DNA from 3 places in the Sutcliffiella horikoshii genome. Region 1 is predicted to be linked to each of the others. Evidence: riboswitches for the same ligand, from Rfam matches in the RefSeq annotation. Region 1 holds a riboswitch; each other region holds the start of a gene.
What was found. A riboswitch is a leader RNA that binds a small molecule or an ion and turns the genes downstream of it on or off. The one in region 1 is predicted to bind S-adenosylmethionine.

Region 1 (4,182 bases):
GCTCGCCAGGTAGGCTATCCTACCCGCCCCTCCATGTAAAGTTGCTAAGTGGGGTTACTCTTTATGCAGCTTCTTTATCTAGTACTTGTTTTTTCGTATTGCTTCGTTCGTATTCATTTGGTGATATATATCCTAGTTTAGAGTGACTTCTTCTTTCGTTATAAAAGCTCATAATATAGGTCCAAATTTCCTTCGTTGCTTCTTCTCGAGTTGCGAATTTTCTTCGATACACAAGCTCTTTTTTCAGAGTCGCAAAAAAGGACTCCATACATGCATTATCATAACAGTTTCCTTTTCGACTCATACTTATTTCCATGTTACATTCCTTCAAGCGTGCGATGTAATCACTGGAGGTATATTGGCTACCACGATCAGAATGGTGAATCAGGCCATAAGGAGGCTTTCTTTGATTTATAGCTCTGTTTAACGCTTGTAAAGGAAGCTCCTTTGTCATGGTTTTGTTCAAACTCCAACCAACAATTTTTCTAGAAAACAGGTCCATTACTGTAGCCAAATACAACCATCCTTTTAACGTCCAAATGTATGTGATATCTGTTACCCACACTTGATTAGGCTTTTCTGGATTAAACTCGCGATTAAGTAGATTCGGATAAATTGGCTGATTATGGTTGGAATCTGTCGTAACCACAAAACGTTGTTCCGGTATAGCACAAAGCCCCATTTCACGCATATATCTTCCGACGGTTTTCTCTGAAATCAGAAACCCATCTTTATACAATTCTCTCGTAATTCTAGGACTCCCATAGACTTCTTTATTCTGAAAGAATAGACCACGAATTTTTGCCATCATCCACGTTTTTCGTTTTTTTCTAGGGGACTCCTTTTTATTAATCCACTTGTAGTACCCACTCTTGGATACATTTAATACCGTGCACATCTTCACAATTCGAAACTCTTTCCGATGTTGAAAAATAAATCGGTAAATTACTTCTGGCTTTTCATGAAGATGTGCGCCGCCTTTTTTATGATTTCATTTTCCTCTTTCAATTCGTTTATTTGATCCAATAGTTCTTTTTCACGTTTTTTAAACTCGCTAGGAGTAATGTAACTCTCCCCAGCTTGCGTTTTCTTTCGATAAATGCTAACCCAACGTGATATGTTCTTTGGTGACAAGTCCATTTCTTTACTAATATCTGTTGCTTTATTTCCCTCTTCTACTACTAGCTTGGCAATGTATTCCTTGAATTCAGGGTCATATCTTTTACTCATCATGACACGCTCCGTTCCAGATACTTGTTTTTACAAGTCTCTCCAAACCGTGTCTACTTTATAGTCTAGACCCACAAGGGATCTTCATGGGGTCTATGAGGACCTGAGTGAGCAGGAAAAGTAATGAGAGAGGTCTTTATAAGGTGGATGAAGACCTCCGTGAGAGGATTTTAGGCTCAGAAGTGTCTTCATAAGGCGGATGAAGACCTCCGTGAGAGAATTTTAGGCTTGGAAGTGTCTTCATAAGGCGGATGAAGACCTCACTGAGTGGTTTACAAGCTCAAAAGTGTCTTCATCCCCGCGCCATCCACCCCAATCCCCTAAATAACTCCAAAACCACCAGTTCATTTTTCCTCCCCCAGCTAATAAGCTAGTAATATAACCAGAGTATTTAGCTATCCGAAAGACTTGTCCATTCCCAAGTTTCGTGATAGGATTAGTCTAGATAACAATAATTGAATAGTAAGTTTTCTTATCAAGAGAGGTGGAGGGACTGGCCCTGTGAAGCCCGGCAACCGTACAGTACGGACAACTGTATAGGTGCCAATTCCAGCAAGACAAACGTTCTTGGAAGATAAGTGGATGTTACGGGCTTGTACTCAAACTTCTTCTTATCGAAGGAGTTTTTTGTTTGTCTACATACACAAACATCAAAAGGGGGAAGCGTGAGATGAAGTTTGGATTTTGGTTGCCGATATTCGGCGGTTGGTTGCGAAATGTGGAGGATGAACAGATGCCTCCGACTTTTGACTATGCCAAAAAGGTAATTCAGCAGGCAGAACAGCTTGGGTTTGATACAACCTTAATTGCGGAGCTCTTCCTAAATGATATTAAAGGCCCGAAAGAGGACACATTGGAGGCTTGGTCTACTGCCGCAGCCTTGGCAGCAGTAACCGAAAAGATAGAAATAATGACGGCGATCAGGCCTGGATTTCATAACCCTGCTATTGCCGCGAAAGCAACAGCAAACATCGATCACATCAGCAACGGTCGATTCACCCTCAATGTCGTGTCGGCTTGGTGGGAAGAGGAGGCCCGTCAGTATGGCGGGATCTTTACCGAGCATGATGAGCGTTATGACCGCACGAAAGAGTTTATTGATGTTCTTAAAGGTTTATGGACAGAAGATTCTTTTACCTATGAGGGAAAATACTATCAGCTGAAAGAAACAAAACTCCACCCAAAACCGGTACAACGCCCTAATCCCATCCTTTATGCAGGCGGCGAAAGTCCGAAAGGGAAGGAAGTTATCTCCTCGCACTGTGATGCCTATGTCATGCACGGGGGCACGGTGGAGGAAGTGGCGGCGAAGATTAACGATATGAAAGAAAAGAGAGCCAAGACATCGAATCCTCCATTTCAATCGTTTGGGATGGCTGCCTATGTTATTTGCAGGGATACAGAAGAGGAAGCACAGGCAGAACTCGCCAGGATTACAGCTGTTAAAGAATCTGATGCGTATGCTGGATTTAAGGACTTCACAAGCAAATCACAGCTTGAACAACAAATACAACTGCAGGATTATTCTGTGTCAAATAGGGGATTGCGTCCAAATCTAATCGGTACGCCGGAGCAGATTGCTACTAGAATACAAGAATTCGAGAAAGCTGGCGTGGAATTATTGTTATTACAATTTTCCCCGCAGCTTGAAGAAATGGAGCGCTTCGCCAAAAAAGTGATGCCCCTAGTACATCCGCAACCAGAAGAGCTTGCCCAATCATAAAACCTAGCAGAGAATACACTACTATATATGCATAAAATGGAGGCAATCATCGTGGAAAAAATTTATATTATTCATGAAAATAAAGAGTGGACGACACATTTAACAACTAGATTGGAAGAGTTAGGTTTGCCATATGAAGAATGGCACTTAGATGAAGGAGTGGTACCTCTGACGGAAGAGCCACCTGAAGGCGTATTTTACAACAGAATGAGCGCTTCTTCTCATACAAGAGATCATCGTTTTGCACCTGAGTTAACAGGGGCTGTGCTTGCATGGCTCGAACACCATGGACGGAAAGTCCTGAATGGAAGTCGCGCTCTTCAGTTGGAACTAAGCAAGGTCAATCAGTATACGGCCCTTGAAAAAGCCGGAGTCAAGACACCAAAAACCATTGCGGCGGTAGGCAAAGAACATATCTTGCAGGCGGCAAAGCGAATTGGTTCTGACTCCTTTATTACCAAACATAATCGAGCAGGAAAAGGACTTGGGGTACAGCTATTCCATTCAACAGCTTCCCTTGAAGAATACTTGTTTGGACCAGATTTTGAAGAGCCGGTAGATGGAATCACGCTTATCCAGGAATACATTCAGGCACCAGAGCCTTTTATTACCCGTTGTGAGTTTATTGGCGGGAAATTTGTTTATGCGGTGCAGGTCGATACGTCAGAAGGCTTTGAGCTGTGCCCGGCCGATGCCTGCCAGATCGGGGACCTGTTTTGCCCGGTAGGAGAAGAAGTCGAAGAGAAGCCGAAATTCCGTATCGTGGAAGGCTTTGCCGACCCAATCATTGAAAAGTATGAACAGTTCCTGCAAGAAAACGAGATCCAGGTGGCAGGTATTGAATTTATCCGCAACAGTCAGGGTGAGATTTTCACCTATGATGTCAACACCAACACAAATTATAACGCTGACGCCGAAAAAGCTGCCGGAAAATACGGCATGCTGGAGCTAGCCAAACTACTCGGCAAAGAGCTAGAGGGATCTGTTAAACAACTGTAGAGTTTCGCTCCAGGTGTTCGCTTTCCGCGGGACGATGCTTGAGCCTCCTCACTTCGTTGCGGGGTCTCAACCAACCGTTATCCCCCGCAGGAGTCTCACACCTTGCGCTACACTCTACAGAGGGTTCCCACGAAAAAAGCTATCCGCAAGTCCCAACCGGACCCTACGGATAGCTTTTTTACATTCCACTATTAAAAGAAAAACACATGCGCCATCAGCGCGATAACAGG
Region 2 (4,182 bases), 590 kb from region 1:
AAGCGAACGTGCGTCACAGCATCGACAGCTTAACTAGCGAAATTGCTACGAGCAAAAAGAGTGAAGAGAAGAAGACAGAAGAATAATTAAGAACTTAGTGCCCCCATCTGCAGCTGCTACTTTTGAGAAGTGGCGGTGCGGGTGGGGGTTTTATTTTGGAACAATAGATTCCGCATTTCTCAAAATTTTCATTTTAATTGCATATCCACACCAGAATAGGCTAATATGTTATCAGTAGTGGATTCAGGTTCACTACTTAGTGGTATTGGTAAATATAACTATTCTATATAACAACATACAGAGACAGACTACACATAAATATAAAAGAGGGCTTAGTTAAATATACGTTTAGGATGATGGGAAATGAAACGAGCTAGGGTAATATACAATCCAACATCTGGCCGCGAGCTGTTCAAAAAGCATCTGCCAGAAGTGTTGGTTCGATTAGAAAAAGCCGGCTATGAAACATCCTGCCATGCAACAACTGGACATGGAGATGCGACAGAAGCGGCTAAGCTTGCAGTTGAACGCAGGTATGAACTTGTCGTGGCAGCCGGTGGAGATGGAACAATAAATGAAGTGGTCAACGGTCTTGCAGAACAGGACTACCGTCCACAACTTGGTATTATTCCAGTGGGAACGACCAACGACTTTGCCAGAGCACTTGACCTGCCACGTGATGATATATTAGCTTGTGTGGATGTTATTGCAGAAGGCGTCCCAATGCCAGTGGATATTGGAAAAGCCAATGATCAATACTTCATGAATATTGCTGGTGGCGGAAAAATGACCGAGCTGTCTTATGAGGTACCAATCAAGATGAAGACAATGCTTGGCCAGCTTGCCTACTACCTAAAAGGAATCGAGATGCTTCCATCTATTCGCCCGACGAACGTAACGATTGAATACGACGGAAAGATCTTTGAAGGCGAAATTATGCTGTTCCTTGTCTCCTTATCCAATTCAGTAGGCGGCTTCGAAAAGCTTGCGCCAGACTCCTGCATGAACGACGGAATGTTTGATATGATCATTCTTAAAAAAGCAAACATTGCAGACTTCATCCGTATTGCTTCTATGGCATTGCGCGGAGATCATGTGAAAGATGATTTAGTCATCTACACGAAGGCGAACAGGGTAAAAGTAAACACTCAAGAGAAAATGCAGCTAAATCTAGACGGCGAGTACGGTGGACTGCTTCCTGGGGAATTCGTTAACCTTTACCGTCATCTTGATGTCCTTGTTACGGAAAAGCGTAAGAAAATAGAAATGGCTAAATGCGAATAGAAATAAGCGGCGGAGAATGAATCCGCTGCTTATTTTTTTTTGAAAAATAGTGCGGAATCCTTTCTGCATAGGAATCTCGCATCATTTTTATTTTATTGCAACATAGACAAGGAAAAATATGTTAATGTTGAGTAAAATGGGAATGCCAGGAGGGGTTAGGATTGGTTAGTACAAAGGGGAGTAAGTATGAGGATATGTCTTGGATGGGAAGCTTGAAGAGGTTATCTGTTTTGTGTTGTCTTACAATAGTGTTAACAGGCTGTAATTTGTTTGCTCAAGGAGAACCGGATCCTGAATTCACCATCTCCTCCACTTCTGTTGGCATGGGCGGGAATGAGTATGAAACGGTGCAGTATGTCCGCTACTCCATGATTCTCACATACAATGAAAGTTTGAAAATAGCGGAAGATACGGTAGAACCCTTACTGGCCGGATGGTTGGAGGAGCGGATGCTGGACCATGAAATTGAACTGGCAGAGGAATTAGGGGATGGGCAATTCAAGCTGGAAGGGAAAGTGACCTTTGATCCGAACGGATTATCAAAAGTTGATTTGGTGAAACTCGAAGAACAAGAAGAAACAGTACAAGGTGTTCTTTTTGAAACGGTCTCGGGAGATTCCTATCAAGCTGCCATCATTGATTCGGAAACCAAGCTTACAAAGATTGGGGAATGAAGTAGCTGACTAGGACCAACTTCCCAAAAATAAAAAAATCTAAAAAAACAGTCAATAACATTGTTGACAATTCATATAAGTATGGTAGGATTAATTTTATCAAAAACAACAAATGAATCGACGCTTATCTAGAGCGGCTGAGGGACTGGCCCGTTGAAGCCCGGCAACCTGCGAACAGCAAGGTGCCAATTCCAGCAAAATGGATACCCATTTTGGAAGATAAGGTGCAGCATACATACGATGCGCCTTTTCCATAATGGGAGAGGCGTTTTTTATTTGGTGAAATGGAGGCGAGCCAACTGGCAAAGTCAGAATGGGAAGACGTGGTAACCCACTTGGAAAGAATGCTGCAATCCATCAAGTTTGGATCTATCACCCTAGTCGTACAGGATGGAAAAGTCATTCAGATAGAAAAAAATGAGAAGGTTCGCCTTCAAAAAAAATAAACACTCGCTGACCAGACAAACTGGAGGCGGTCACTTTACATGATGCTTGGCTTGGAACAACAAGCATGCACATTAAAGGGGCTGCCTTTTTGCGTTGGAAAAGAAAGGAGCAGTAACAGCATGAACCAGAAAATCACGTATGAAAATTGGAAGGAGATCTCGTCCACCTTCGAGGTTGATGATGACTCAAGAGGCGCCACCGTTGTTTTGGAGTGGGCCTATAGAGTTTACGACTCCGACGAGATAATCTATGCATCAAGTTTTGGTGCGGAGGCAGTGGTGCTGATCGACCTAATTCAAGAAGTAAAGCCTGATGCGAAAATTGTTTTTTTAGATACAGATTTGCATTTTCCGGAAACGTATAAGGTTATTGAGCAGATAGAAGAGAGATATCCGAAGTTGCAGATTGAGAAGAGGAAGCCGCAGCTAACGTTGGAGCAACAAGCCGCGGCACATGGCACGGTTCTTTGGAAAAGAGATCCCGGAAAGTGCTGCCAAATACGGAAGGTGGAACCTTTACGAGAAGCACTCACGCCAAAAAAGGCATGGATATCTGGTCTCAGAAGGGAACAATCCCCAACGAGGGCAGCCACGAATTTCCTCAACCAGGATGACAAGTTTCAAAACATCAAAATTTGCCCGCTCATCCATTGGACATGGGGGGATGTTTGGAATCATATTCGGAGCCGAGGACTTCCCTATAACGAGCTACACGATCATGGCTATCCAAGCATCGGCTGTTTTCCCTGTACACAGGCAGTCGGTGCGGAAGGTGATTCCCGCGCTGGCCGCTGGGCGGGTAGCGGCAAGACGGAGTGCGGCCTGCATACAAACTAAGGTTGGCAGTGAAGTGAAGGAGGAAAAAACATGTTAGTTACCATAGCTGTCATCGTTGGTCTGTTTTTCGCCATGAATATCGGGGCGAGCGGTGCGGCAGCATCCATGGGAATTGCCTATGGTGCAGGAGTTGTAAAAAGGAATGTGGCTTTGGTGCTATGTGGGATTGCGGTGTTCTTTGGAGCGTGGCTCGGCGGCGGAGAGGTCGTCAAGACAATGGGGAGCGGAATTGTGCCACAGAGTACCTTTACGGTGGCCATCGCCCTGATTGTCATCGCATCTGCGGCCCTATCTTTATTTTTAGCAAATGTGTTCGGCATCCCGCTTTCCACCAGTGAAGTGACCGTCGGTGCGGTTGTCGGAGCCGGAATTGTCTATCAATCCGTGTTTGTCGGAAAGCTCGCCTGGATTGTTTCGTTCTGGCTGCTGACACCGGTTCTGGCGTTTTTGTTAGCAATCGGGGCAACCTGGGTGTTGAAAAATAGAGTGGTTGATAGATGGGTTAAGTCGTCAAGGGCCGTTCCAATCTTGTCGGTGCTGGTCGTGGTGATGGGAGTGTTTGAAGCATTTTCCGCGGGGATGAACAATGTTGCCAATGCGGTGGGACCGCTTGTCGGAGCAGGGATTATGAACACTGGGCAGGGAATTCTGTGGGGAGGATTGTTTGTAGCTTTGGGCGCGCTATTGCTTGGCCAACGTGTCATGGAAACGAATGGCAAGAAGATTACAAAGCTGCGGCTGGAGGAAGGATGCGTCATTTCGGGCACGGGAGCCGGAATCGTCACGGTTGCCTCGGTGTTTGGCATTCCCGTGCCACTGACACAAATTACGACGTCTTCGATTATCGGGATTGGTTTTGTGAAGCAGGGGCGATCTGTTTTGCAAAAGGACATCGTCGTACAGCTGTTAGTTGTGTGGGTGGTGTCTCCGGTGTTATCGAT
Region 3 (4,182 bases), 400 kb from region 1:
AAAGGATGACCGACGGCTTTTTCAAAAAGGCTCGCGCCAACGCCAATCGCTGCTTTTCTCCGCCCGATAAACCTCTCCCAGCTTCGCCGATTTTCGTCTTGAAACCTTCTGGTAAAGATTGAATTAACGGAAGGATACCCGCTTTCTCGGCAGCACTTCTTATCTCCTCTTGTGTTGCATCCGCCTTTCCGCCTATCGCAATGTTATCGGCAATCGTTCCAGAAAAAAGATACGGATTTTGCGAAATATAGCTGAGGCGGTCAAACCACGCTTTTTCCTCGTATTCAAATAATGGCTTTCCATCCACCAGCACTCCCCCTTCTGACGGGCGAATCAGCCCTGCCATCAGATTGAGCAGTGTCGATTTTCCTGCTCCACTACGCCCAATTAAAGCAAGCTGCGTGTATGGCGGGATATCCACTGATATATTTTCGATGGCAAAGCCTTGATCTCCATAACGGAAGCCAAGGTTGTTCAATTGTAATGCAGGAGGACCCTGCTCCTTTTGAAAAGAAGCGTCCCCCCATTCGATAGGATTTCCCTCCTCTGCCAGCTCATCTGTCACCTTTTTCGCTGCTCCCATGCTACCTCGCCCTGTATGAAAGGCGCTTCCAAGCTCCTTCAAGTAAAGGTAGAACTCAGGTGCCAATACCAATACGAAAAAGGCAGTAAAGAACGTAACATTTTCAAAGACCACAAGCTGCAAACCTACCTCAAGCGCGATCAATCCAATTGCAAGCATCGAAATGAATTCCAGCATCAGGGAGGACAAAAATGCGATTCTCAACACTTCCATCGTTGCATCCCGGAAGCTCAAACTGCTATTTTCGATTGTTTCCTGCTGTTTGGCTGAGCGACCGAATAGTTTCAACGTCGTGAGCCCTTGCAAGGTATCGAGAAACGTTCCGGAAAAAGCATTCAGTTTATCCATCTGCTCTTCTGATTTTTTCTTTGTTTTCAAGCCTACAACGATCATAAAAATGGGAATGAACGGCGCCGTAATCAGTATAATCAAACCTGTATTCACATGCTGGCTGAATGCCGCGATCAAAATCATGATAGGGATGATGCTCGATTGGATGACCTGCGGCACATACCTGCTGAAATACGGATCGATTTCATCCACCGCATCCATCATCACGCTCACCTTTTGACCAGACTGGCCCTTAAGAGAAGCTTGAACCGGACTGTTGGAAAATTTCTGCAACAACGCAATCCGGAAATCTCGTTTTACTTTGGCAGCAAGCTTCACGCCCGTTAGACCGCTCCAATAGATCAAGGCCGCTCGTGCAGCCAATACTGCTAGAAGTCCCCCTAGGAATGGCAGGATTTCTTGGAACGTGTGGCCCCTCAGGAACACGCGATCCACGATAGTGACGAAGAAATACGCCTGCCCGATAACAGTCGCTCCTGTCAGTATGGCAATAAGGGTCAGCGTCATCCTTGTACCTCTATGTGATTTTGCAATCGTTTTTAAGTCCGTCATTATGATAAATCCCTCTTTTCTATTAATGAAAATCGGATTAGAATAGCTAGTTAGTGAAAAGTTTCACATACTTTATAGTTAACATTATATAACATGCTCCGTGGAATTTCCTCTTATGGGATTGACCATTTTATGACAAAAAAATTCTTTCTCCACTTAACTTCTACCCCACTCCTTCACCGCATAAAATTAAATCATTCAGAAAAAAACATTGCATTTCACTCTGACCTGTTGTAAATTAGTAAAATAATTAAATTGTTCAGATAATTAAATAGTGAACTTTCTTATCCAGAGAGGTTGAGGGAATGGCCCGAAGACACCTCAGCAACCAGCAGCGCCCGTTAGAACGGACGTTGAAAAGGTGCTAATTCCAGCAAGCTGTGATGCTTGCAGAGATGAGAAGAATGAACTTTTCGATAAAAGTCTTCTTCTTATAGAAGGCTTTTTCTTTTTATCCAATAAAGCATTAAAGCCTCATCCCTCTGGAAGAAACGATTGTCACTTACCATATAGGAGGCCCTTTCATGTATAAAACGGAAACAAAGCTTGCGCAAATCGGAAATCGCTCAGAAACTGCCACTGGAACTGTTAACCCGCCTGTTTATTTTTCCACTGCCTATCGACACGAAGGTATTGGGCAATCAACAGGATACGACTATACAAGAACGGGAAATCCGACGCGCCATGTGTTGGAAAAAGCAATCGCGGATTTAGAGGCCGGCGACCAAGGGTATGCCTGTAGCTCCGGCATGGCGGCGATTCTGACCATCCTTTCCCTTTTCAAGTCCGGTGACCACCTTATCGTTTGTAAGGACTTGTACGGCGGCACGTACCGCCTTTTTGAAGAAGGCTATAAAAAATGGGGACTGTGTTGTAGCTATGTGGACACGACCGACCTTTCAGAAATCGAAAAAGCCATTACTTCACAAACACAGGCTATCTTTGTAGAGACTCCCACCAATCCCCTGATGGTAGAAACAGATATTCAAGCGGTCTCAGAGCTCGCGAAAGCTCACGGACTTCTTTTAATCTGTGATAATACGTTTTACACTCCTGTTCTATTAAATCCCATAAAATTAGGCGCGGACATCGTCATTCACAGCGCGACCAAATATCTTGGCGGTCATAATGATGTGCTGGCAGGACTCATTGTCGCAAAGGGCGAGGAGCTTTGTGAATCCCTTGCGCTTCACCATAACGCGGCAGGTGCGGTGCTCAGTCCCTTCGACTCATGGTTATTGATACGCGGCATGAAAACTTTGTCCCTTCGCATGGAACGGCATGAAAAGAATGCAAAACGAATTGCGGAATACTTAGCTCAGCATGATTCCATTACGGACGTACTCTACCCAGGACGGGGCGGCATGCTCTCCTTCCGCATCCAAGACGAAGCATGGGTCAATCCCCTGCTTCAAAACTTGAACCTTATTACTTTTGCCGAAAGCCTTGGCGGCGTGGAAAGCTTTATCACATATCCTGCCACTCAGACGCATGCGGACATTCCGGAAAAAATCCGCCTCGAAACCGGCGTGTGCAACAGACTGTTGCGCTTTTCAGTCGGCATTGAAGACGCGGAAGATTTAATACAAGACTTAGAGGCGGCGCTGAAAGCTGCTTCCATTCAAAAGGAGGTCCTATCATGAGCCATTCTTTTCAAACGAAGCTGCTACACAACCGCCATAAGTTTGATAAAAGTAACGGAGCGGTGAGCGTGCCCATACAACACGCATCCACCTTTCATCAGCCTGATATCGATTCCTTTGGCAAATATGACTATGGACGCTCTGCCAACCCAACCCGGGAAGCACTCGAAGAGACAATCGCACACTTAGAAGAAGGAACGCGAGGCTTTGCTTTTTCATCTGGAATGGCTGCCATCTCGACTGCTTTCCTCCTTCTATCACAAGGCGATCACGTATTGATTTCAGAAGACGTATACGGGGGCACTTACCGGATGGTCTCCGAGGTTCTTACCCGATACGGCGTGGAACATACTTTTGTGGATATGACAGATTTGGAAAAAGTGAAAGCAGCCATCAAACCCAATACAAAATTATTTTATGTAGAAACACCATCCAATCCGTTATTAAAAGTAACGGACATCACAGCGATTTCCACTCTCGCCAAAACAGTCGGAGCTTGGACTTTCGTCGACAACACGTTCTTGACGCCAGCCTTGCAAAAGCCGCTGGAGCTTGGCGCAGACCTTGTCCTGCACAGCGCAACGAAGTTTCTTTCCGGACACAGTGATGTCGTGGCAGGCCTTGCGGTGGCGAAGGATCCTGTGCTTGCCGACCGTTTAGCCTTTTTGCAAAATTCCTTCGGCGCGGTGCTTGGTGTCCAGGATGCGTGGCTTGTCTTAAGAGGGCTTAAAACATTGCATGTAAGGCTTGAGCAGTCCCAAAAGTCCGCTTATAAAATGGCCAGTTACCTAGAAAAACATCCTGCCGTTAAAAAGGTTTATTTTCCAGGATTGACGACACACCCTAGCTTCACCCTTCAACACAGACAGGCGCAAGGACCTGGAGCTGTCCTTTCTTTTGAACTGCACAGCGAGGAGGATTTAAGGAAGTTTGTCGGCAATGTAGAAATTCCGGTGTTTGCTGTGAGCTTAGGAGCGGTAGAATCCATCCTTTCCTTCCCTGCGAAAATGTCTCACGCGGCAATGCCGGAAGCAGAACGGTTAAAACGCGGCA

Region 2: another riboswitch for S-adenosylmethionine. It lies ahead of K7887_RS02265 (YezD family protein); the one in region 1 lies ahead of K7887_RS21140 (LLM class flavin-dependent oxidoreductase).
Region 3: another riboswitch for S-adenosylmethionine. It lies ahead of K7887_RS01310 (methionine biosynthesis PLP-dependent protein); the one in region 1 lies ahead of K7887_RS21140 (LLM class flavin-dependent oxidoreductase).

What each region holds. Positions count from the first base shown of each region.
Region 1 is NZ_CP082918.1:4,150,257-4,154,438, reverse strand. It holds partial or broken gene K7887_RS21150 (IS3 family transposase) at 62-1,230, opposite strand; SAM riboswitch class I at 1,700-1,811, shown strand; gene K7887_RS21140 (LLM class flavin-dependent oxidoreductase) at 1,901-2,953, shown strand; gene K7887_RS21135 (ATP-grasp domain-containing protein) at 3,005-3,952, shown strand; gene K7887_RS21130 (YjiH family protein) at 4,144-4,182, opposite strand, start outside.
Region 2 is NZ_CP082918.1:431,349-435,530, forward strand. It holds gene K7887_RS02250 (flotillin lipid rafts scaffold protein FloT) at 1-86, shown strand, start outside; gene K7887_RS02255 (diacylglycerol kinase) at 364-1,284, shown strand; gene K7887_RS02260 (hypothetical protein) at 1,446-1,958, shown strand; SAM riboswitch class I at 2,080-2,184, shown strand; gene K7887_RS02265 (YezD family protein) at 2,243-2,404, shown strand; gene K7887_RS02270 (phosphoadenylyl-sulfate reductase) at 2,525-3,241, shown strand; gene K7887_RS02275 (sulfate permease) at 3,272-4,182, shown strand, end outside.
Region 3 is NZ_CP082918.1:237,111-241,292, reverse strand. It holds gene cydD (thiol reductant ABC exporter subunit CydD) at 1-1,486, opposite strand, end outside; SAM riboswitch class I at 1,768-1,888, shown strand; gene K7887_RS01310 (methionine biosynthesis PLP-dependent protein) at 2,011-3,129, shown strand; gene metC (cystathionine beta-lyase) at 3,126-4,182, shown strand, end outside.